Regions from separate parts of the Pectobacterium quasiaquaticum genome, predicted to be linked through region 1. Evidence: predicted binding sites of a transcription regulator. Region 1 holds the regulator's gene; each other region holds the start of a gene.
The links. The regulator CRP, encoded in region 1, controls carbon source genes, mostly activating them, when cyclic AMP is high. The targets are predictions, from matches to a motif close to ATGTGANNNNNNTCACAT.
Positions count from the first base shown of each region.

Region 2: the regulator CRP is predicted to act here: its motif matches at 3,492-3,509, upstream of focA (formate transporter FocA).
Region 3: the regulator CRP is predicted to act here: its motif matches at 2,064-2,081, upstream of msrB (peptide-methionine (R)-S-oxide reductase MsrB).
Region 4: the regulator CRP is predicted to act here: its motif matches at 3,024-3,041, upstream of IG609_RS18740 (GntP family permease).

Region 1 is NZ_CP065177.1:3,970,817-3,976,955, forward strand. It holds gene IG609_RS18195 (LysE family translocator) at 1-19, opposite strand, end outside; gene IG609_RS18200 (hydrolase) at 126-1,181, shown strand; gene IG609_RS18205 (YheU family protein) at 1,178-1,414, shown strand; gene IG609_RS18210 (phosphoribulokinase) at 1,539-2,408, shown strand; gene IG609_RS18215 (OsmC family protein) at 2,521-2,928, opposite strand; gene crp (cAMP-activated global transcriptional regulator CRP) at 3,304-3,936, shown strand; gene argD (bifunctional acetylornithine/succinyldiaminopimelate transaminase) at 4,094-5,320, opposite strand; gene IG609_RS18230 (aminodeoxychorismate synthase component II) at 5,440-6,015, opposite strand.
Region 2 is NZ_CP065177.1:1,787,546-1,793,684, reverse strand. It holds gene serC (3-phosphoserine/phosphohydroxythreonine transaminase) at 1-1,036, opposite strand, end outside; gene ycaO (30S ribosomal protein S12 methylthiotransferase accessory factor YcaO) at 1,366-3,129, shown strand; gene focA (formate transporter FocA) at 3,569-4,429, shown strand; gene pflB (formate C-acetyltransferase) at 4,487-6,139, shown strand, end outside.
Region 3 is NZ_CP065177.1:2,086,601-2,092,739, forward strand. It holds gene IG609_RS09700 (D-hexose-6-phosphate mutarotase) at 1-751, opposite strand, end outside; gene gapA (glyceraldehyde-3-phosphate dehydrogenase) at 859-1,854, opposite strand; gene msrB (peptide-methionine (R)-S-oxide reductase MsrB) at 2,199-2,618, shown strand; gene IG609_RS09715 (YeaC family protein) at 2,750-3,028, shown strand; gene pncA (bifunctional nicotinamidase/pyrazinamidase) at 3,086-3,733, opposite strand; gene ansA (asparaginase) at 3,752-4,771, opposite strand; gene sppA (signal peptide peptidase SppA) at 5,008-6,139, opposite strand, start outside.
Region 4 is NZ_CP065177.1:4,091,476-4,097,614, forward strand. It holds gene asd (aspartate-semialdehyde dehydrogenase) at 1-334, opposite strand, end outside; gene IG609_RS18735 (YhgN family NAAT transporter) at 633-1,226, shown strand; gene IG609_RS18740 (GntP family permease) at 1,602-2,978, opposite strand; gene IG609_RS18745 (gluconokinase) at 3,137-3,649, shown strand; gene gntR (gluconate operon transcriptional repressor GntR) at 3,659-4,654, opposite strand; gene IG609_RS18755 (pirin family protein) at 4,815-5,510, opposite strand; gene glpC (anaerobic glycerol-3-phosphate dehydrogenase subunit GlpC) at 5,877-6,139, opposite strand, start outside.

The DNA.
Region 1 (6,139 bases):
GAAATAAACTCAGTTCCATTATTTGTGGGCGCTCCTGACCCAAATGTCGTACCAACTGGCAGCATTGAAGCTAACAGTGTGATATTGATCGTACAAGAGCCGACAACAAGATTTCTATATCCTTTATGTATGATCATTTTCGTCCGCTGAGCGGCGCGCATAATCCACATCTGCAAACGCTATTGCCGCGTCTGATCCGCCGTCATGCGCAATTCTCGCCAGTCTGGCAGCCGCTTGAATTGCCGGACGGCGATTTCGTCGATCTGGCCTGGAGCGAAGCCCATGAACAGGCACGGCACAAACCGCGCGTGGTGCTGTTCCACGGGCTAGAGGGCAGCTTTCATAGCCCCTATGCCCACGGCCTGCTGCATGCCTGTAAGCAGCGCGGCTGGCTGGCCGTCATCATGCATTTTCGTGGATGCAGCGGGAAACCCAACCGAATGAAGCGCATTTATCATTCCGGCGAAACCAGCGATGCCAGCTATTTCCTGCGTTGGATGCAAGAGACGCAGGGCAATGCGCCTACCGCCGCCATTGGCGTGTCTCTCGGCGGCAACATGCTGGCCTACCTGCTCGCGCAGCAAGGCGAATCCTGTTCCCTGTCCGCGGCCGTCATTGTTTCCGCGCCACTGATGCTCGAACCCTGTAGCCGTCGGATGGAACAGGGTTTCTCTCGCGTCTATCAACACTACCTGCTGCGCCTGTTGAAACAAAACGCCGGTCGCAAGCTGGCGGCTTATCCAGATACACTGCCGATTCAGTTGCCGCAGTTGAAGCGAATCCGCCAGTTGCGAGAGTTTGATGACGTCATTACCTCACGTATCCACGGCTTCCGCGATGCAGCCGACTACTATCGACGCTGTAGCGCTCTGCCACTGTTGCCTCAGATTCGTAAACCGCTTCTCATTATCCATGCGAAGGACGATCCCTTCATGACGTCGGAGGTGATTCCCGATCTGTCGCAGTTACCGTCTAATATTGAGTATCAACTGACGGAACATGGTGGGCATGTCGGCTTCGTCGGAGGAACGTTGCTGAAACCGGAAATGTGGCTGGAACAGCGCATTCCCAACTGGCTTAGCCCATTTTTGGACCAAGCCAGCGACTCTTTTTCTTCAGGCACCGTTTTTACTCAGGCACCCTTTGAATCAGGAATTTTTTATTCAGGAGAGATCGCGTGATTATTCCCTGGCAACAGCTCGATCCAGAAACACTGGATAGCATCATCGAATCTTTCGTCCTGCGGGAAGGCACCGATTACGGCGAACAGGAGCGATCGCTGGCGCAGAAAGTGGAAGATATCCGCGGCCAACTCCAGTCTGGCAAGGTGGTGTTGGTGTGGTCTGAGTTACATGAAACCCTCAATATCATGCCCCGCAACCAGCTCAATGCTGGAGGACATGCCCCTTATTGAGCATGGCGAAAGTCGTGAAAGAACGCGTCAAACATGCTAACAATGATAATAATTACGTCTTTTTTGAGGATGCGCGCAGGCCTTCGGTCTATGCGAACCTCGCGATCACGGAGTCACGCGTCTTATGTCACATCAGCATCCGATTATTGCGGTTACCGGCTCCAGCGGAGCGGGAACCACAACAACCAGTCTGGCCTTCCGTAAGATTTTCCAGCAGTTTGATCTGCGTGCAGCCCAGTTGGAAGGCGATAGCTTTCACCGCTATACCCGCCCGGAAATGGATATGGCGATTCGTAAAGCGCGTGATTCAGGACGCCACATCAGCTATTTCGGCCCAGAAGCGAATGATTTCAGCCTGCTGGAACAGTCGTTTATCGAATATGGCCTGCACGGGCTCGGTCAGACGCGTAAATACCTTCATACCTATGATGAAGCCATTCCCTATAATCAGGTTCCCGGAACGTTCACGCCGTGGGAGCCAATGCCGGAACCCACGGACATCCTGTTCTATGAAGGATTGCACGGCGGCGTAGTCACCGAACAAAACGACGTGGCACAGCATGTCGATTTACTCGTCGGCGTGGTGCCGATCGTCAACCTGGAATGGATTCAAAAGCTGATTCGTGACGTTAATGAGCGCGGTCACTCGCGTGAAGCGGTGATGGATTCCGTCGTCCGCTCAATGGAAGACTACATCACCTATATCACGCCACAGTTCTCTCGCACACACATCAACTTCCAGCGTGTGCCTACCGTGGACACCTCCAACCCGTTCGCAGCCAAATCGATTCCGTCACTGGACGAAAGCTTCGTCGTGATTCATTTTCAGGGATTGGACAATATTGATTACCCCTATCTGCTCGCCATGTTGCAGGGTTCCTTTATTTCGCACATCAACACGCTGGTCGTTCCCGGCGGGAAGATGGGGCTGGCGATGGAATTGATCATGGCGCCGCTGGTGCAGCGGTTAATTGAAGGGAAAACTATCGAATAAGCATCGAGATACACGGGGCGGCCATAGGGGTGAGGCCTCCCTACCGGAACCTCCCCTGTGTTTCCCCTAATAACAGGCTTAAGTGACCAGAATGAGTGCCCAGAGAAAGGGATTATTCCAGCACTCTAATTTCGTGGCTGTGCGTCACCTCAACGGCTTTACCCAGCATCAGTGCTACAGAGCAGTATTTTTCCGCCGACAGTGCGACGGCTCGCTCGACAACTTTGTCGGTCAACCCTTTTCCCGTCACGATAAAATGCAGATTGATGTGGGTAAATAAACGCGGTGCGTCAGACCGACGCTCTGACGTTAATTTCACTTCACAATCCGCTACATCGTTGCGGCCTTTTTGCAGAATCGATACCACATCAATCGCGCTGCATCCGCCTACAGACATCAACACCATTTCCATCGGACTGGGCGCTTTATCACCGGAATTGCCGTCCATCAATATCTGATGCCCTGATGCAGATTCGCCCAAAAACGTTAAGCCTTCAACCCATTTCACCCGTGCCTGCATGATGCCTCTCCACTAAAAATTTTTTGAAAATTTATACCGTTACTGTACAAAAACCAGCGTTAATCAGCGCTTTGTCATGCTGAAGCGAGACAACACAAGACACGTCCTTCAAGCTGTGTTAAAACGAAAACAGAATAGACCTTTTCTGGACAAACCCAGAAACGAAGAAGATGATGGCCTGGCCAGACATACCCCAGCCACGTTTACGGTGCGGCAAGGCAGCAACCGGAAAATAAAGGGTACAGTGGTTTCAGTATATTCCCTGACGTCATTCTGCCTAGACTGAATTTTATTTTTTTAGCAGTAAAACACGCCGTACAGGGAACTCTGACCCCTGTAATTTGCGCAGTGAATTACAACAGAGGATGATAGCGAATGGTTCTCGGCAAACCGCAAACAGACCCAACTCTCGAATGGTTCCTTTCCCATTGTCATATTCACAAGTATCCATCGAAGAGCACGCTGATTCACCAAGGTGAAAAAGCAGAAACGCTTTACTACATCGTGAAAGGCTCTGTCGCAGTGCTAATCAAAGATGAAGAAGGCAAGGAAATGATTCTCTCCTACCTCAATCAGGGCGATTTTATCGGCGAGCTCGGCCTGTTTGAAGAAGGTCAGGAACGCAGCGCATGGGTTCGGGCAAAAACCGCCTGTGAAGTGGCCGAAATTTCCTATAAAAAATTCCGCCAGCTCATCCAGGTTAACCCGGATATCCTCATGCGCCTGTCTGCACAAATGGCAAGCAGACTTCAGGTTACCTCTGAGAAGGTCGGCAACCTCGCCTTCCTTGATGTGACCGGCCGTATTGCCCAAACCCTACTCAACCTGGCCAAACAACCTGATGCCATGACGCATCCAGATGGCATGCAAATAAAAATTACCCGTCAGGAAATTGGGCAAATCGTTGGCTGCTCGCGTGAAACCGTGGGCCGCATTCTGAAAATGTTAGAAGACCAGAATCTGATCTCTGCACACGGTAAAACGATTGTCGTTTACGGCACTCGCTAAGCCCCTGTCGCTGTACCCTACCAATAAAAAAGCGTGAAGCCTCGGCCTCACGCTTTTTTTATGGCGAGCTTCCTGCTCGCCACCCTACGGGTCGTTGCTAACGCAACGTTGAAAAACGTTCCCTACGTTTTTTATGGCTGATCTTTTGAGAGCATAATCAGTCTGCTGCGTTAACGACCTGCGCGACGGCTTTAGCAAATTTTGCCATCCCCTGCGCAATATCCTCTTCATCAATGATCAAAGATGGCACAAAGCGGATTACGTTCGGCCCAGCCATCAGCACCATAAGCCCCTGAGCCGTTGCCGCCGCCAGAAACTCGCCCGCACGACCGTGCCATTGCGGTTTCAGTTCAGCCCCCAGTAACAGCCCCATACCGCGGATCTGTTTGAATACATCGTACTGCTGATTGATTTTCTCAAGCTCGCTGACAAAGCGATCGTGGCGATCCGCTACACCTGACAGCACTTCTGGCGTATTGATAATATCCAGCGCGGCTTCCGCTACCGCACAGGCCAGCGGGTTGCCGCCATAGGTGGTGCCGTGCACCCCAACCGTCATGGCCGATGCGATCTCTTCCGTCGTCAGCATCGCGCTAATTGGGAAACCACCACCCAATGCTTTAGCCGTTGTGAGAATATCCGGCGTAATGCCGTAGTGCATGTAGCTAAATAGTTTGCCAGTACGCCCCATTCCGCTCTGCACTTCATCAAACACCAGCAGCGCCTTGTGCTGATCGCACAGCTCGCGAACGCCTTGTAAAAATTCAGGCGTAGCAGGCGTAATCCCCCCTTCACCCTGAACCGGCTCAAGCACGACTGCACAGGTGTGATCGTCCATCACCGCTTTAACCGCAGCCAGATCGTTGAAGGGAACATGAACAATATCGGCAGGCTTCGGCCCGAAACCATCGGCATATTTAGGCTGTCCGCCGACTGAGACGGTGAACAGCGTCCGACCATGGAATGCATTGTAGAAGGCGATGATCTTGGTTTTATACGGACTATGGCGTTTAACCGCATAGTGACGCGCCAGCTTGAAGGCAGCTTCATTGGCCTCAGCACCGGAGTTAACAAAAAACACACGGTCGGCAAAAGTCGCATCAATCAATTTGCTGGCGAGGCGCAACGCAGGCTCATTAGTGAAAATATTGCTGGTATGCCACAGCTTTTCACCCTGCTGCTGCAACGCGTTCACCAATGCAGGATGACAGTGACCCAGCGCCGTAACCGCAATACCGCCGGAGAAATCGATATACTCGCGGCCGTCCTGATCCCAGACGCGACTCCCTTTACCTTTCACGGGTACAAACTTCGCGGGTGCATAAACTGGCAAAATCACTTTATCGTGAGTATCCCGTGTCACTGCTTTCTGCTCTGCTGCCATTTGCTGCCTCACTCTGCTGTCCATCATATCGGAATGAAAATATAGTCACTAAATATGCATAAAAAATCAATTTCAGGCAATATTAAATCGGCTACTGAGGAGAATAACTTTCTATATAGCTAAATTTTAAGGAAATTATCCAAAAGCTGATGCCCTTGTTGGCTAAGAATGCTCTCTGGGTGAAACTGCACCCCTTCCAGCGGCAATGCGCGATGGCGAATCCCCATAATCTCATCACGCGTTCCTTCATGTTCGCTCCAAGCCGTAACTTCAAAGCAATCGGGTAGCGAGGCGGAATCAATAATGAGTGAATGGTAGCGGGTGACCGTCAACGGCTGAGCCAGCCCCGTAAAAACCCCCGTATCGCTGTGCGCAATTGCTGAGGTTTTACCGTGCATCACCTGTCGTGCCCTCACCACCCGAGCGCCGAACGCCTGCCCCATCGCCTGATGACCAAGACACACGCCCAAAATAGGCAATTTATCGGCAAAGTGACGAATAGCCGCCAGTGAAATACCCGCCTCATCTGGCGTGCAGGGGCCGGGAGAAATCACCAATCGCTCAGGCGCAAGCTGTTCAATCTCACGCAGCGTCAGTTCATCATTACGCTTCACCACGACTTGGGCGCCAAGCTCACAAAAGTATTGGTAAAGGTTGTAGGTAAAGGAATCGTAGTTATCGATAATTAGCAGCATATTTTACTTAAGTTATTTATAAATAATGAATTTATAATTTAAACACCCTTTTGATACCCGCTGTAATACCCACAATTTTTTTCAATACCTTCTTATTTGGGCTAAAACGGAAAAACCATTGTAC
Region 2 (6,139 bases), 2.2 Mb from region 1:
CGCCTTCCAGCGGCATCGCATTGTAGATAGAAGCACGCATGCCGCCCACTACGCGATGACCTTTCAGCGCGTGCAGACCCGCAGCAACGGATTCTTCCAGGAAGACTTTATCCAGCGCAGAGTCCGCCAGCAGGAACGGCACATTCATGCGAGAACGGTTCGCTACCGCGACGTCATTACGATAGAAATCGTTACCATCAATCGCGCTATACAGCAGGTCGGCCTTCTCTTGGTTACGTTTTTCCATTTCAGCCAGACCGCCGTACTCTTTCAGCCATTTGAAGACCATGCCGGACAGGTACCAGGCAAACGTTGGCGGCGTGTTAAACATGGAGTCATTGTCCGCCAGAACCTGATAATCCAGAATCGATGGCAGCTCACGGCGCGCTTTGCCCAGCAAATCTTCACGCACGATGACTAGCGTCAGACCGGCCGGGCCGATATTTTTCTGCGCACCGGCGTAGATCACACCATAGCGACTGACGTCAATACGGCGAGACAGAATGCTGGAAGAATAGTCGGCGACCACAATTTTATCGCCAAAATCCGGCTCTTCTTCGATCGCAATACCGTCAATGGTTTCATTCGGACAGTAATGCACAAACGCCGCGTCATCAGACAATTTCCATTCACGCATCGGCTTAATGCCGCGCAGATCGCCTACACGCGTTTTCACGTCAATCACGTTAGGCGTGCAGTACTTTTCTGCTTCATTGATTGCGCTGTGCGCCCAATATCCGCCGTCGATGTAGTCCGCCGTGGTACGTTCGCCCAGAAGATTTAATGGGACTGCCGCAAATTGCGCACGAGCGCCGCCGTGGCAAAAAAGCACTTTGTAGTTGGAGGGGATTTTCAGCAAATCACGCAGATCTTGTTCGGATTCAGCGGCAACCTGCATAAACTCTTTACTGCGGTGGCTGATTTCCATGACCGATGTACCCAGGCCATTCCAATTACACAATTCCTGTTCAGCACGACGCAGTACTTCAACCGGCAGCATTGCTGGACCGGCGCTAAAATTAAAAATCTGAGTCATTTCCCCTCACCACACCTGAAAAATAGCGGCTCTTTTTATCACCGTTGTTACAAATACCATTTTTATAAACCTGACGGTTATAAAAATACCGCTGTTACAAGATAGTAGTTATAACGGAACAACCGCCATAACCACACTACTTTTACCCTGCTATCGGTTTTATCACTCGTCAATCGCGGCTGCAACGCTTATTGCGCTTTCATTATGCAAAACGGCACGTTACGCAGCCTGTTCTTTTTCACTGTTGCCGATCTGTTATGAATAAATAGAGTCTGGGCAGAAAAATCCGTATCATGCCGCTTCCGCTAATCTCGATAAGAGTGAACACCATGACTCAAACGTTTATCCCAGGCAAAGACGCCGCCCTGGAAGATTCCATCGCCCGTTTTCAACAACAGCTCCAAGACCTGGGGTTTAACATCGAAGAAGCGTCATGGCTGAACCCGGTGCCAAATGTCTGGTCTGTCCATATTCGAGACCGCGATTGCCCGCTCTGCTTCACTAACGGCAAAGGCGCCAGTAAGAAAGCGGCACTTGCTTCCGCGTTAGGCGAGTATTTCGAGCGTCTGTCCACCAACTATTTCTTCGCTGACTTCTATCTCGGCAAGACGATCGCCAACGGTGATTTCGTTCACTACCCGAATGAAAAATGGTTCCCGATTCCAGAAGATGATGCGCTACCGGAAGGTATTCTGGATGCCCGTCTGCATCAGTTTTACGATCCTGAGCAGGAACTGAGCGCCAGCGATCTGATCGATCTGCAATCTGGCAATGCCGACAGAGGCATTTGCGCACTGCCGTTTACCCGTCAATCCGATCAGCAAACCGTTTATATCCCGATGAATATCATCGGTAACCTGTACGTATCTAACGGGATGTCCGCAGGTAACACCGCCAACGAAGCCCGCGTTCAGGGGCTGTCTGAAGTGTTTGAGCGCAGCATCAAGAACCGCATCATTTCCGAATCCATCAGCCTGCCAGAAATTCCGCAAGAGGTGCTGAACCGCTACCCAGGCGTGGTCGAAGCGATTGCAACGCTGGAAAAAGAAGGTTTCCCGATTTTCTCTTACGATGCCTCACTGGGCGGGAAATATCCGGTTATCTGCGTGGTGTTGTTTAACCCCGCCAACGGCACCTGCTTTGCCTCCTTCGGCGCGCACCCTGACTTCGGCGTGGCGCTGGAGCGTACCGTTACCGAGCTGCTGCAAGGCCGTGGCCTGAAAGATTTGGACGTGTTCACCCCACCGACGTTCGATGATGAAGAAGTTGCCGAGCACGCTAATCTGGAAACCCACTTTATCGACTCCAGCGGTCTGATCTCTTGGGATATGTTCAAGAAAACAGCGGATTATGAATTTGCCGACTGGAGCTTTAAAGGGTCGACGGAGGAAGAATTCGCTACATTGATGGCGATCTTCAAGCAGGAAGATAAAGAAGTCTACATTGCTGACTATGAGCATCTGGCCGTTTATGCCTGCCGCATCATCGTGCCAGGAATGTCGGACATCTACCCTGCCGACGATCTGTTACTGGCCAATAACAGCATGGGTGCTCACCTGCGTGACACGCTGCTGGCGCTGCCTGACAGCAAATGGGAAAAAGAAGACTATCTGACGCTGTTGCAACAGTTGGATGACGAAGGTCTGGATGATTTCACCCGCATACGCGAGCTGCTTGGCATTGCCACCGGCAAAGATAATGGCTGGCTCACTCTGCGCGTTGGCGAATTGAAAGCCATGCTGGCTCTGGCTGGCGGCGATCTGGATCAGGCGCTGACCTGGACAGAGTGGACGCAAGATTTCAACGACTCCGTCTTTACAGCACAGCGCAGCAATTATTACCGTTGCCTGCAAACGCTGCTGTTACTGGCGCAAGAACCTGAGCGCGATCCAGCAGAATATTATGACGCCTTTACCAAAATGTACGGCAGTGAGACGGTCGATGCCGCCAGCGCCGCCATTGCTGGCGAAACGTGCTTCTATGGTCTGTTTGCCGTGGATGACACCTTTAGCTCTTTACCTGCGCACCAATCGCTGCTGGCTGCCTATGAAAAACTGCAACAGGCGAAACGTCGTTATTGGCAAGCAAAATAATGCCAGAGTGATGCAACCAGCACGCGTTTTATATCGATGAGTGCGATCGAGTACAAATAGCAACCGAGAAATAGCCCTTTATCTTAAAGGGCTATTTTATTGTCCAAAGGGCAATATTTATTATTCATAATGTATAATTAGAACATTGTTATTGAATGGTGAATTTTTAATTAAATTACATCGACAAGGTGGTACTGAAATTCTACAAAACATGATTTTTATTAACGCTAAATCGGTAGGTTTAACGTATGCCATTCAACTCTTTTTGTAAAATTTAAAATATTTTTTTATTATAAAATTCAATAAATTAACCATAAAATCTCGGTATTACACCCTCCCCACCAACCTGTTAATTTCTTGCAATATGATCCACGTCAAATTTTACCGTATACTGCTTTGTTAGTATCTCAACGCTGATAATTTTTAAGAGAGAGTTAGTGTGAAAGCTGACAACCCCTTTACTCTATTACTTCCGGCCGCTATGGCAAAAGTTGCTGAAGACGCCGGAGTCTATAAAGCTACCAAACAACCGTACACGACGTTTTATTTAGCGATCACTGCGGGGGTGTTTATTTCGATCGCCTTCGTCTTTTATATTACGGCTACCACGGGGACCGCAACGATTCCTTTCGGCATCGCGAAGTTGATCGGTGGTATCTGTTTCTCCCTTGGCCTCATGTTGGTGGTCGTCTGCGGTGCAGACTTGTTTACCTCAACCGTTCTCATCGTGATTGCCAAAGCCAGTGGACGTATTACCTGGAAGCAACTAGCCTGTAACTGGGCAAATGTTTATGTCGGTAACCTGATTGGCGCGCTTTTCTTCGTTGGACTTATCTGGTTCTCGGGAGAGCATATGGTCGCAAACGGTGCGTGGGGGCTTAACGTCCTGAAAACAGCTGAACACAAACTTGAACACACGTTTGTTGAAGCACTGTGTCTGGGTATTCTGGCCAACCTGCTGGTTTGTCTGGCCGTGTGGATGAGTTATTCCGGCCGTACGCTTACAGACAAAATGTTTGCCATGATTCTGCCTGTCGCCATGTTTGTTTCCAGCGGCTTTGAGCACAGTATCGCCAACATGTTCATGATTCCTATGGGCATCGTTATCAAAAATTTTGCGACCCCAGAATTCTGGGATGCCATTGGCATGGTGCCGTCTCAGTTTGAACATTTAACCGTTAGCCACTTTATCACCGACAATCTGATTCCCGTCACCCTAGGGAACATCATCGGCGGTGGCGTAATGGTCGGTTTGACATATTGGGTAATTTATTTGCGCGGTGGAGACAAGCACCACTAAGGTGCAATCGGCCGCAACGTCGGGTTTTAAGAAATCCATATCAAAGGTAGGTGTAAAATGACCGAGCTGAATGAAAAATTGGCCAATGCATGGCAAGGCTTTAGCAAAGGTGAATGGCAGGATAACGTCAATGTTCGTGACTTTATCCAGAAAAACTACACGCCGTATGAAGGTGATGAGTCTTTCCTGGCTGGCGCAACTAAAGCGACCTCAGCGCTGTGGGACAGCGTTATGGAAGGCATCAAACAGGAAAACCGTACTCACGCGCCTGTTGATTTTGATACTAATGTTGCTGCAACTATCACGTCTCACGACGCGGGATACATCAACAAAGGTCTGGAAAAAATCGTTGGTCTGCAGACTGACGCTCCGCTGAAACGTGCGTTAATTCCGTTCGGCGGCATCAAAATGGTTGAAGGTTCATGCAAAGTTTACGGCCGTGAACTGGATCCTCAACTGAAAAAAATCTTCACCGAATACCGCAAAACGCACAACCAGGGCGTGTTCGATGTTTACACTCCAGATATCCTGCGTTGTCGTAAATCAGGCGTTCTGACTGGTCTGCCAGATGCTTACGGCCGTGGTCGTATCATCGGTGACTACCGTCGCGTTGCGCTGTACGGTATCGACTATCTGATGAAAGACAAGTTTGCCCAGTTCACTTCTCTGCAATCCAAACTGGAAAACGGCGAAGATCTGGAAGCAACAATCCGTCTACGTGAAGAAATTGCTGACCAGCATCATGCGCTGAGCCAAATTAAAGAAATGGCCGCTAAATATGGCTGTGACATTTCTGGCCCAGCAGCGACAGCTCAGGAAGCCGTGCAGTGGACTTACTTCGGCTATCTGGCTGCGGTGAAATCACAGAATGGTGCGGCAATGTCCTTCGGACGCGTCTCCACCTTCCTCGATATCTACCTTGAGCGCGACCTGAAAGCAGGTAAAATCACTGAAGAAGAAGCTCAGGAAATGATTGACCATCTGGTCATGAAACTACGTATGGTGCGTTTCCTGCGTACGCCTGAGTATGATGAGCTGTTCTCTGGTGACCCAATCTGGGCAACAGAATCTCTGGCAGGTATGGGTCTGGATGGTCGTACTCTGGTGAGCAAAACCAGCTTCCGCTTCCTGAACACCCTGTACACCATGGGGCCGTCTCCAGAACCAAATATGACCATTCTGTGGTCTGAAAAATTGCCGCAAAGCTTTAAAAACTATGCAGCTAAAGTCTCCATCGATACCTCTTCTCTGCAATACGAGAATGACGATCTGATGCGTCCTGACTTTAACAATGATGACTACGCGATTGCTTGTTGCGTAAGCCCGATGATCGTTGGCAAACAAATGCAGTTCTTTGGTGCGCGTGCAAACCTGGCGAAAACTATGCTGTACGCGATCAACGGCGGCGTCGACGAAAAACTGAAAATGCAGGTTGGTCCGAAATCAGCCCCGATCAAAGGCGACGTTCTGAACTTCGACGAAGTGATGGAGCGTATGGATCACTTCATGGATTGGTTGGCTAAACAATACGTCACCGCTCTGAATATCATTCACTACATGCATGACAAATACAGCTACGAAGCGTCGCTGATGGCACTGCATGACCGTGACGTGTTCCGTACTATGGCGTGTGGTATCGCGGGTCTGTCTGTTGCTGCTGACTCCCTGTCTGCCATCAAATATGCCAAAGTTAAACCCATTCGTGATGAA
Region 3 (6,139 bases), 1.9 Mb from region 1:
TATCGCTAATCGTACGAGAGAGCTCAGCACCGGGGTTCCATGACACGACATCGCTATGGTGCGTATGGTGCACTTCGATAGCACGTTTCAGCACAGCGTCATGTACCACACTGGTGTCCTGCGGCTGGGTATAAATGCGGTCTGTACGGTCGGTAAAGACCAGATCGCCTTGCTGCGTTGTCAGCTTGCCCTGATCCACCTTATCAATGAAAGACTCACCCAGGCCAGCAATGCGGATATTGCTGATATCGCCGATATTGAAATAGGTATGCAGCGCGCTGGTAATGCTGTAATCACCATGCGCTTCCAGTTCAATGCCACATTCCTTACCCAGCTTGAAGCGGGCGATGAGCGTGAACGCATGCGGCCAGCTCTTGCGCGTTTCTTCATTGTCTTGCAGCGTGAACGTGAGCTGTACGCCGTGTTCATCTTCGCTGTGGGCGGTAAATTCCCACGGCAGCAGACGGGCAAAACCGTGATTAGGATCGGCGAAAGGGCCAAACCAAGGGAAACAGATCGGGACACCGCCGCGAATCGCAACGTGATGAGTAAAAGGCGTATTGTCGCTCAGCCAGAGCACCGGCTCTTCGTTTGTTGGCTGCCAACTGAGCAGATGCGCACCTTGTAATGCGACTGCCGCGCGAACTTCAGGGTGATCAACGACAATGATGGGTAATTGGTCCAACTGACGCTGGGTGAGGGTGGCGCTAATTTGTTTCGTGACGGGGAGTGAGAACATTGTGTTATGCATGATAGTGCCTTTTTTTGATTGTTTTTCGTGGTAAAAAGAAATCTGCAATAAACAATAAAAAAGGGCGACATCACGTCGCCCTTTTTTCACAGAATCATCGCTGACGCTTATTTAGAGATGTGAGCGATCAGATCCAGAACTTTGTTTGAATAACCAGTTTCGTTATCGTACCAGGAAACCAGTTTCACAAAGTTGTCGCTCAGAGCGATACCCGCTTTAGCATCGAATACGGAAGTCAGTTTTTCACCGTTGAAATCGGTAGAAACGACTTCATCTTCGGTGTAGCCCAGAACGCCTTTCAGCTCGCCTTCAGAAGCGGCTTTGATTGCTGCACAAATTTCTTTGTAAGAAGCAGGTTTTTCCAGGCGTGCAGTCAGGTCAACAACAGAAACGTTCGGGGTAGGAACGCGGAACGCCATACCAGTCAGTTTGCCGTTCAGCTCAGGAATCACTTTACCTACTGCTTTAGCAGCACCGGTAGAAGATGGGATGATGTTCTGTGCTGCGCCGCGGCCGCCGCGCCAGTCTTTGTGAGACGGGCCATCAACCGTTTTCTGCGTTGCAGTGGTTGCGTGAACAGTGGTCATCAGTGCTTCAACGATACCGAAGTTGTCGTTGATGACTTTTGCCAGCGGAGCCAGGCAGTTGGTGGTGCAAGATGCGTTAGAAACGATTTCCTGACCAGCGTAAGTTTTGTGGTTTACGCCCATAACGAACATTGGGGTGTCATCTTTAGATGGACCAGTCAGAACGACTTTCTTCGCACCAGCAGCGATGTGTTTACGTGCAGTCTCGTCAGTCAGGAACAGGCCAGTTGCTTCAGCAACAACATCCACGTTGACTTCGTTCCACTTCAGGTTTGCAGGATCGCGCTCTGCGGTAACACGAATGGTTTTGCCGTTAACAACCAGGTGGCCATCTTTAACTTCAACGGTGCCGTCGAAACGACCATGAGTTGAGTCGTACTTCAGCATATACGCCATGTAATCAGCATCTAACAGGTCGTTGATTGCAACGATCTCGATGTCAGAACGCTCTTGCGCAGCGCGAAAAACAATACGGCCGATACGGCCAAAACCGTTGATACCTACTTTGATAGTCATATATTCCACCAGCTATTGGTTTGTGAATAAAAGGTTGGTTGTAAAATTACAAAAACCTTGCTGAGCGTCAAGCGGAATCGTGTCAATAGTTGCTGTAAGTCAAACCTATGACCAAACTTTGTGCGAAAACCGCTCGACCCTGTAACTAAGTAACATCTAAGCCTGATATGAGGGTGAAATGCATCATATAAAGCCTGTGTGATCTCAATATGTGATTCGCATCACAATTAAATATTGATGCTAATAACATTCCTAATATTAGGCCAGAACGGTCTGTCAGGTTGTTAATTTTTTGTTATAATCAATGATTAATTGAATTGATAACACTCGCTGTGAGACTTCCTATGACTAACGACTCTGCTTCGCGTACCCCATCCGACAATACTGAATTGACAGAGATGCAGCGCTATGTCACCCAGCAACGTGGTACGGAACCTGCATTTTCAGGCAAATTGCTGCATAACAAGCGCACTGGCGCTTATCACTGCCTGTGCTGCCAGGCTCCGCTGTTTTATTCCGACAGTAAATACGACACCGGCTGTGGCTGGCCAAGCTTCGATCAGCCCGTTTCTTCAGAGGCGATTCGCTATCTGGAAGATGATTCACACAATATGCGCCGTATTGAGATCCGCTGCGGGCAGTGTGATGCGCATCTGGGGCACGTTTTCCCTGATGGCCCGAAAACCACGGGCGAACGCTACTGCGTGAATTCGGCTTCACTGAGTTTCATCGACGACATTGATGGCGAACGCGTTGACGGGTAATCTGTCTGTGATAGGTGCGACGGCGATAAACTAGATGATAGTTGGCTTTAAACGATTCAGCTACTAAAAACGCTGTTAGCACAGAAACCCAGTAAGAATAAACCTGACCTTTCTCGGAGCAGAAACCGGATATGGAACTCAATGATCTGATCGACGCTATGACGCCAGAAATTTACCAACGGTTAGTCACGGCGGTGGAACTGGGCAAATGGCCAGACGGTGTCGCGTTGACGGCTGAACAGAAAGAAAATTGCCTGCAAATGGTGATGATGTGGCAGGCTCGCCATAACGAACAGGCTGAACACATGACGATTGGCACTGATGGCGAAATCGTGATGAAGAGTAAGCAAGAGCTGAAGCGCGAGTTTAACATCGCTGACGCCATTATTACGCTGAAACCCAACGCGTAAAACATAAGCAGGCAGCCGCAATGGCTGCCGCTGTTCCCGTTGTCAGTAGCCGTAGCGTTAGTGGGTGGCAGACAACGTAGTAAGAAACTGCGCCATATCCGTCAGTATCGCCCCACGTTGTGTCATTTCCAGTAATGCGGATTCACTGTCATCTGACGAAAGATTCACGCCACGACAGCCATCCACCAAGACTTCGGTGTGATAGCCCAGCGCAATCGCATCCAGCACGCTGAACTTGACGCAATAATCGGTCGCCAGCCCCAGAATAATCAAATGGGTGATGTGATTGGCGTGTAGCCACGCATCCAATTCGGTTTTCACCCGATGTCCGTTATCGAAAAAAGCGCTATAGCTATCGATCTCCGGCTGGGTTCCTTTTCGCACTACCCACTGAATGGCTGATTGATTCAGTGCTGGATGAAAATCAGCGCCGGTTGTTCCCTGCACACAGTGAATCGGCCACCAGATCTGCGGCCAACCGTTTAACTCACCGAGTTCTCCGACCTTGGTATTCGCATTAACCGCAAAACTGCCGTGATTAGCGGGGTGCCAATCCTGACTGGCAATCACTGGAACGCCAGCGGCGACGCAGGCTTCAATAGCGCGGTTAGCCACCTCAATGACGCGGTCGCCTTCGTTAACGGGCAATGCGCCACCGGGACAAAAATCATTTTGCAGATCAACTAATAGCAATGCTTTTTTCATTACGACTCCGTGATTGATTCAGTCTTTATCGCTCAATTCCCCGAGCAGGTTTTTCTGCATCAACTGGCGAATGTCATCGGCGCTTAGGTCTTGCTGGCTCAGTAAGTAATGCAGTTTGGTCAATGCGGCTTCGACCGTCATGTCAAAGCCACTGATAACGCCTGCATGCGCCAGCGCATTGCCTGTCGCATAGCCGTCCATGTTAACGCGCCCAGAAATACACTGTGTCAGGTTAACGACTACAATGCCGCGAGCAGAGGCTTCACGTAATTCATGCAGCAGCCCCGGGCTTTGCGGTGCGTTGCCAACGCCGTAGGAGCGCAGGATAAGTGCTTTCACCGGTTGACGGAGGAAATTGCTGATGACATCGGCAGAAATGCCGGGGTAAATCGTAATTACCCCGATAGGCTGCGGCGTAATGTGATGCACTTTCAGCGGCGGACAGTTGCTACATTCCACGGTCGGTGCCAGCCGACGAATATGGATACCGGCTTCCAGCAGCGGCGGATAGTTGGGGGAAGCGAAGGCATCAAAGCCGTCCGCGTGAGCTTTGGTGGTGCGGTTGCCGCGCAGCAGTTTGTTATTGAAGAAGAGGGCGACTTCATTAATCGGATGATTAGCCGCAACGTACAGCGCGTTCAGCAGGTTGGTCTGACCGTCCGAGCGCAATTCCGCTAACGGAATTTGTGACCCTGTCACGATAACCGGTTTGGCAAGATTTTCCAGCATAAACGAGAGCGCAGAGGCGGTGAACGCCATCGTGTCAGTACCATGCAGAATCACGAAACCGTCGTAATCATCGTAGTGGTTTTGAATATCGTCCGCGATGGATTGCCAATCCGCTGGCGTCATATCAGACGAATCGATCAGCGGATCATATTCATGAATTGTGAACGACGGCATCTCTTCACGGTGGAATTCCGGCATGTTTGCCAACTGCTGCTGTAAATGACCGGATACCGGAACATAGCCATTAGCAGAGCGCTGCATGCCGATAGTGCCGCCCGTATAGGCGACATAAATGGATTTCTTTCGCATGGTGGTGTGAGTCAGGCTTAAACCGAGAATTATAGAGGGAAAAACAGCCCGATAATACTATCATAAGCAATGACTATTACTATCGGGCTATACCCGTCATACTTCAAGCTGCTTGTGCGTTGGCAGCGTTCAGTCACCCGAATCACTTACCTGAGTAAGCTCATCGGGATGCCTTCTCTTGCCGCCTTCACGCAACTCGAATTATTTAGGGTACATATTGGCGACTACTGTAAACGCTACCGGACTTCTCCGCAGGTGAGGCAAAATGCATACCGGTTCTGCGGGTCGTTCAGGTTATTCATGATGGACGGCTGTGACCGCATGGCTTCCGCCAGCTGTGCGACCGGTGCTGGCAGCATAGACTGGACGGCAACGGGCAGCAGGGCATAAACGGAAGCGTTCACCTGATTCAGCATCGTGTCGAGCAAACTTGGCTGTTCGGCATACCAGTTCAACTGATATTGCCCCAGTTTTGCCAGCTCAGCGGCTTTCTTCACGGCATCATCAAAATCGCCGATCTGATCGACCAAACCATTTTCTTTCGCGTCGCTACCGACCCAGACGTGACCTTGTGCGATCTGATCGATTTGCTCAGGCGTTTTCTTACGCGCCTGCGCCACGATATCAATGAAGTTCTTATAACCGCGTTCGATACTTAACTGCATCATCTGCGAGAATTCAGGCGGCAGCGATTTCGTGATCGACAGATCGGCCAGCGGAGAAGTGGCAACGCCATCCGTGTGGACGCCAAGGCTTTCCAGCGAATTCTCGAACGTGGTAATCACGCCAAAAATACCGATAGAACCAGTCAGGGTACTGGCGCTGGAGATGATTGCGTTCGCTGGCGTTGATATCCAGTAGCCGCCCGATGCTGCCATACCGCCCATAGATACCACGATCGGTTTACCCGCCAAACGGAGTGCCATCAGTTCTGAGCGAATCAGCTCTGACGCAGTGACGCTACCGCCGGGGCTATTGACGCGCAGTACCAGCGCTTTGACTTTAGGATCGAGGCGCGCGGCGCGGATTTGTGCTGCCGTGGTATCGCCCCCGACCATTCCCGGCGTTTCCGGGCCATCAATGATGGCGCCATTGGCAAATACAACCGCGATCTGGTTGTTATTTTGCACCGGCGGTTTGATGGTGTAGTCGTAAATGCTGATGAAATTAAAGTTGTTCTTCTGGCTATTCCAGCCGAATGCTTTAACCAGCGATTGCTCGGTCACGGAACGTGATGCCACTTCATCGACCAGCTTGTTATCCAGCGCATAGCGTGCGGTATCGCCCTGAACGGCCTGCAAGCCTGCAATGATGTTGGTTGCACCCGGGAAGAGCTGCTGAGGCGTAATCTGGCGGTTAGCGGAAACG
Region 4 (6,139 bases), 120 kb from region 1:
CCAGAATAATAATCGCGTCATCTTTCATACGCAGTGAGGACGCGGCGTCGATCCAATAACCCTGCCAGCCACTTTCACGCAGCTTTGGGTAAACTTCATTGGTATAATCACCGCCCTGACAGGTAATGATGATGTCCAGCGCGCGCAGTGCTTCAATATTATAAGCATCCTGCAACACGCCTTGATGACCACCCAGCGCGGGTGCAGGCTCGCCATGCTGAGAGGTCGAAAAGAATACCGGGTGAATCACATCAAAGTCGCGTTCTTCGACCATGCGCTGCATGAGAACCGAGCCGACCATACCGCGCCAGCCAATAAAACCAACATTTTTCATGGTAACTGTCCTGCTTTGGGGGTAACAAAAAGAATTCTGGCTAACGTCGATAGCGCTTAGTGATTGCTGACTCAGTGATCTGCCGCAGAGGCTTGCGCGTGTCGTGTCGTAAACCCGTAAATAATTGTGTCGTTCAGCCTTACAAAATGTACATCAAGTCGCAAGTGAATTTATTCGATAGTACGCCGTTTTTCAGCAGTCATTCTAATATCATCAACCTGGCACAGGATAATCACGTTGGTCAGTCCATGAAGATGGCCCCGGTCAGGAAACAAGGTTTTGGGAGTAACAAACCAACATGACAGAAATGATCTCCGCAACAGTGCTGCTGTTGCTCATTATGGATCCACTCGGCAATCTGCCGATTTTCATGTCCGTACTCAAGCACCTCGACCCTAAACGCCGACGTGTAGTGCTGATCCGTGAAATGCTAATTGCACTCGGGCTGATGCTGATCTTCCTGTTCGCCGGTGAACGCATTCTGGCATTCCTGAATCTTCGCACCGAAACCGTGTCGATTTCCGGCGGTATCGTGCTGTTCCTCATCGCGATTCGTATGATTTTCCCTTCGCAGGAAGGCAATAGCAGCGGTCTGCCAGCCGGCGAAGAGCCGTTTCTGGTGCCCATGGCAATTCCACTGGTAGCGGGGCCGTCGATCCTCGCGGCGCTGATGCTGCTGTCTCACCAGTATCCCAACCAGCTACCTCACCTGACGCTGGCGCTGTTTATCGCCTGGACGATTTCATTCATCATCCTGCTGATGTCGGATGTGTTCTTGCGCTTGCTGGGTGAGAAAGGCGTGAGTGCGCTGGAGAAATTGATGGGATTGATTCTGGTCATGCTATCGACGCAGATGTTCCTCGATGGCGTGCGTGCTTATATGAAGTTATAGCAGCTCCGTTTCCCCCTGTGTCTTATGCATAAATGTGCAAATTAGTGTGGGGGTTGACGTTATCTGGCGTAAAAATTATGCAGCGATGGGCATGACCACCGAGTGAGCGGCAAGGACGCCGCGAAAGGCTGTGCCGCGCCGAGAGCGCGTCACAGTCGGCTCGAAAAGTGGTCATGAACGCCGATGGCACCGCGTAGCGGCATAATTTAGCCAGAAGCCTGGGGTCATGGGCCGAGCGGCGTTTGAGCCGCCCCATGTCGGGCGCGTGCTACGAAGTAGCATGAAAATAACGACATTATCGCGCACGAAACCGTCTCTTGGTCGGCATAAAAATGTGACTAAAAGCCTCCCTCCGCAAGGAGGGGGCTAAACACATCAGAGAAGAATACTTCCCACTAACGCTATCAGGAACGCGATGGTGCCGAGCAGCGTTTCCATCACCGTCCAGGTTTTCAGGGTCGTTTTCTCATCCATTTCAAGGAAACGACTGACTAGCCAGAAACCCGAGTCGTTCACATGCGACAGCACGGTCGCCCCGCCCGCAATCGCCACTACGATAAAGCACAGGTCAAACTGGCTTAATCCTGTGGTCGCCGCCACTGTGGGCGCCATCAGCGCTGCCGTCGTCGTCAGTGCCACCGTTGCAGAACCCTGCGCTACACGCAGTGCCATCGACACCACAAATGCAGCAACGATAACAGGCATGCCCGTATCTGCCAGTGCACCGGATAGCGCGTTGCCAATTCCGCTGGCACGCAGAACACCACCGAACATGCCACCTGCGCCAGTTACCAGAATAATGGCGCAAATTGGCCCTAATGCCCCATCACAAATTTTTTCCAGATGCGCTCGGCTTTTGCTGCCGCTAAAGACCATCAAAGCAAAAAACACCGTGATCAGTAACGCAACAGGGGTTTTCCCTAGCATACGCAAGAACTGAACAACACCGTTATCACCGCTCACTATTCCCATCACCGTTAGCGTATTCAGCCCGGTATCGAGAAAAATCAGCACTAATGGCAGCAGCAGAATACTCAACACCACGGAAAAGCGCGGTGGTTTAACAGCGGTATCCGTTTCAACCGCAGACAAGAAGCTTGCAGGCAGTTTGATGTCGAATTTTTTACCGGCGTACAACCCATAGAGGTAGCCGCCGAAATACCAGGTCGGTAGCGCGATGAGGCCCCCGATAATCACCAGCAGGCCGATGTTGGCGCCTAACAATTCACTCGCAGCAACGGGGCCGGGATGTGGGGGTACCAAGGCGTGCATAGCGGCAAACGCGCCCGCCGCAGGAAACGCATATTTTAGCGTCGAGCCACCGAAGCGCTTTGCCACGCTGAAAATAATCGGCAGCATAACAACCAGACCGGCATCAAAAAAGATCGGGAAGCCGAACAGCAGAGAAGCGACCCCTAGCGCAAAAGGTGCACGATGTTCGCCAAATTTATTAATCAGCGTATCCGCCAGCACATTCGCGCCGCCGGTCACCTCTAACAGGCGGCCAATCATTGCCCCTAGTCCAACCAGCAGGGCAACGGATGCCAGCGTACTACCGAAACCACTCAGCAGCGTCGGCACAATCTTTTCGTAAGGTGTTTTTGTTACCAATGCTGTTACCAGACTGACGAGTGTCAGCGCCAGGAACGCATGGATTTTAAAGCGCATAATCAGCACCAATAACAGTGCGACTGCACCAGCGGCAATGGTCAACAACACACTGGCGCTATAGGCGGAGGTGATTTCTGTCATCGTTAATAATCTCTTTAGGGCACTCGGTCTGGGTTGGCTAATTGTTTGTGAGGTGTATCACATCATCATTTGATACCGGTAACATGATACGGGTAACATGTTAAAGTATGGAACCATTAAGTATCATTTAATTTACAGTTTGGGATAGAGATCAAATTATGTCAGGTCGAAGCATTATTCTGATGGGCGTATCAGGCAGTGGAAAATCCTCAGTTGGCGCTGAACTTGGCCGCGCCATTCAGGCAAAATTTATTGACGGCGACGATCTGCACCCGCGCGCGAATATCCAGAAAATGGCCAGCGGCACGCCGTTGAATGACGACGACCGCGCACCATGGCTGGAGCGACTCAGCGATGTTGCCTACAGCCTGGCGCACAAAAACGAGACCGGCATCATCGTCTGTTCCGCGCTGAAAAAGCGTTACCGCGACCGCCTGCGCGAAGGCAACGAAAAGATGGTGTTTATCTATTTGAAAGGTAGCTTTGAGCTGGTTCTGGAGCGTCACAAAGCCAGAGCAGGCCACTTCATGCCGACAGAACTACTGAAAAGCCAGTTCGATGCGCTGGAAGAACCGGATAGCGATGAGCCGGATGTCCTGAAAGTCGATATTGACGGCACCCGGGAAGACGTCGTGCAGCGCTGCGTTGACGCACTGCGCGCGGCAGGCTAACGCAGCGGCTTAGAGGCTTTCGCCGTCCAGCACGGTAAAGCCGACATCGACCCTCTCCTGCGTCACTGGCTCGCCCCGCAGACGAGCCAGCAGTTGTTCGGTGCCGACGCGTCCCATATATTCACGCGGTGTCAGTACGCTAGCCAGCTTCGGCACCATCGCCTGACCAATGTCGTGCCCGTGGAAACCGGCTACGCCAATGTCATCCGGCACGCGCAGCCCCTGCCGCTGGCATTCGAACATCGCGCCGACGGCTAAGTCATCATTGGTGCAAAACACGCTGTCGACCTGCGGGTATTCCGCCTGCGTCTGCCGCAGCAGTTCGCCACCAAGCGAATAGGAAGACGCCCGCTCACTCATCACGCAATAGCTCTTGAGCCCGCTTTCCCACATCGCTTGCTCGTAGCCCTGACTGCGCATAATCGTACGCTCATCCTGACGCGCACCGAGATAGACGATATGACGATGCCCCAGCGCGACCATACGCAGCGTCATCTGTCGAGCGGCTTCAACGTTATCAAACCCGACAGCCATATCCAGACAGGGCGAGACGGAATCCATCAGTTCGACGACCGGAATACCAGCAACGTCCAGCATCTGGCGCGTTCGCGGCGTGTGGGTACGTTCAGCCAGAATAAGCCCATCGATGTGATACGACAGCAGGGAAGTCAGACGCTGTTCTTCTCTGTCAGGATGATAGCCATAATGCGCCAGCATGGTCTGGTAGCCGTGCGCTTCCGCCGTGCGTTCAATCCCGCGCAAGACTTCGGCGAAAACCTGATTGGTTAATGACGGCAGCAGTACGCCAATCGCTCGGCTGGTGGAGCTGGCGAGCATATTCGGCGCGAGGTTGGGGATATAGCCCAGCTCATCCAATGCAATAGCGATCTTTTCCTGCAACGCGGCGGATACCTGAGCGGGATTACGCAAATAACGGCTTACCGTCATTTTGGTAATACCCACGCGGTCAGCAACGTCCTGGAGAACGGGTCTTTTTTTCTTCATCGTCGACTAAAATGCCTGAAAAACAGTAATCTAAGTCTAACAAAAAAAGCATTAAGAAAGTAAAGACTGAGGGCAGAATCTGAATGATGTAATCAGGTCGTGATAAATAAAAAGCCCGCGTCCTTTCCTACGCGGGCTTCTTCACTTTTTTCATTCGCCATCATACTGGCGGCAGATCAAACAGCAGGATTTCGCTGTCCTCGCTGGCGTGTACGGAGATCGCCGTTTCGTCCCACACTGCAAACGCATCGCTAGCTTCCGCTTTCTGGCCGTTAATCTCTACCGTACCGCGCACCACCTGAATCCAGACGCGGCGACCGGCCTGAATCTGGTACACCGATTGCTCCTGCGCTTTCAGCGCCCAGCGCCACAGCGTCATGTCCTGAAAGACTTTCAGCGAGCCTTCACGCGCATCCGGGGACAGCACCAGTTGACGCCCTTGCTGCACATCAAAGCGTTTCTGCTCGTAGCGCGGCGTCAGCCCGGTTTTTTCTGGGATAATCCAGATTTGATACAGGTGCAACGGTTCGTCTTTGCTGGCATTGTATTCAGAGTGGCGAATACCCGTGCCCGCGCTCATAATCTGGAACTCGCCCGCTGGCACCTGCTCTTTATTTCCCATGCTGTCCTGATGTTCAACCGCACCGGACAATACATAGGTCAGAATTTCCATATCTTTATGCGGATGCGTGCCAAAACCCTGACCGCCTTCGATAACGTCTTCATTAATCACGCGCAGTGCCGAAAACCCCATGAAATCAGGATCGTAATAATCGGCAAATGAGAATGTGTGCCAGCTGTCAAGCCAGCCGTGATTCGCATGTCCGCGATCTTGCGCTTGACGTAAATAGATCATGTTATTTCCTCCCGCGTTTTTGATAAGGAAAGTGTAACGGGCGGCGATAAATAAGATAGCGCAAAAAACTCACCGCTCTGTTCGAAAAATCAGAACGGGATGACGGGCTGGAAGGAAATTGCAAAAAAAAAGCCAGCACCCGAGCTGGCTAAATAATACTGGAAGCAATGTGAGCAATGTCGTGCCTTCACAGGGAAACCGGATCGTCATGAACACCATCAATAACTAATACAGGCGCATGGCATCGTTCCCCAGAATGCACGACAATAATAATCATTATCATTCGCACTTGTAAAGTGCTTTTTGCGATAAGTTCTTATTCTCAATACGAACTGAGTGACAGCCCGTTTTGCTCCCTGCCACCTTTTACTCTGGCTGCGCCAATGCCCTTGCCAGCAGGGTGATCGGGTGTTCACACTTTTTACTGGTCGACATCTCAATCTGCCATTTACAGGTTTCGCAGTCCGTCACCACGATATCAACTCCGCTCTCTTCAATCTGCTGAAACAGCGGTGCGCCAATACCTTGCGACGTGGCGTAATTCTCTTTCTTGAAGCCGTAGGTACCCGCAATGCCGCAGCACTGGGAATCCAACATCACCAGCTCAAGACCGGGGATGCGTTGCAGCA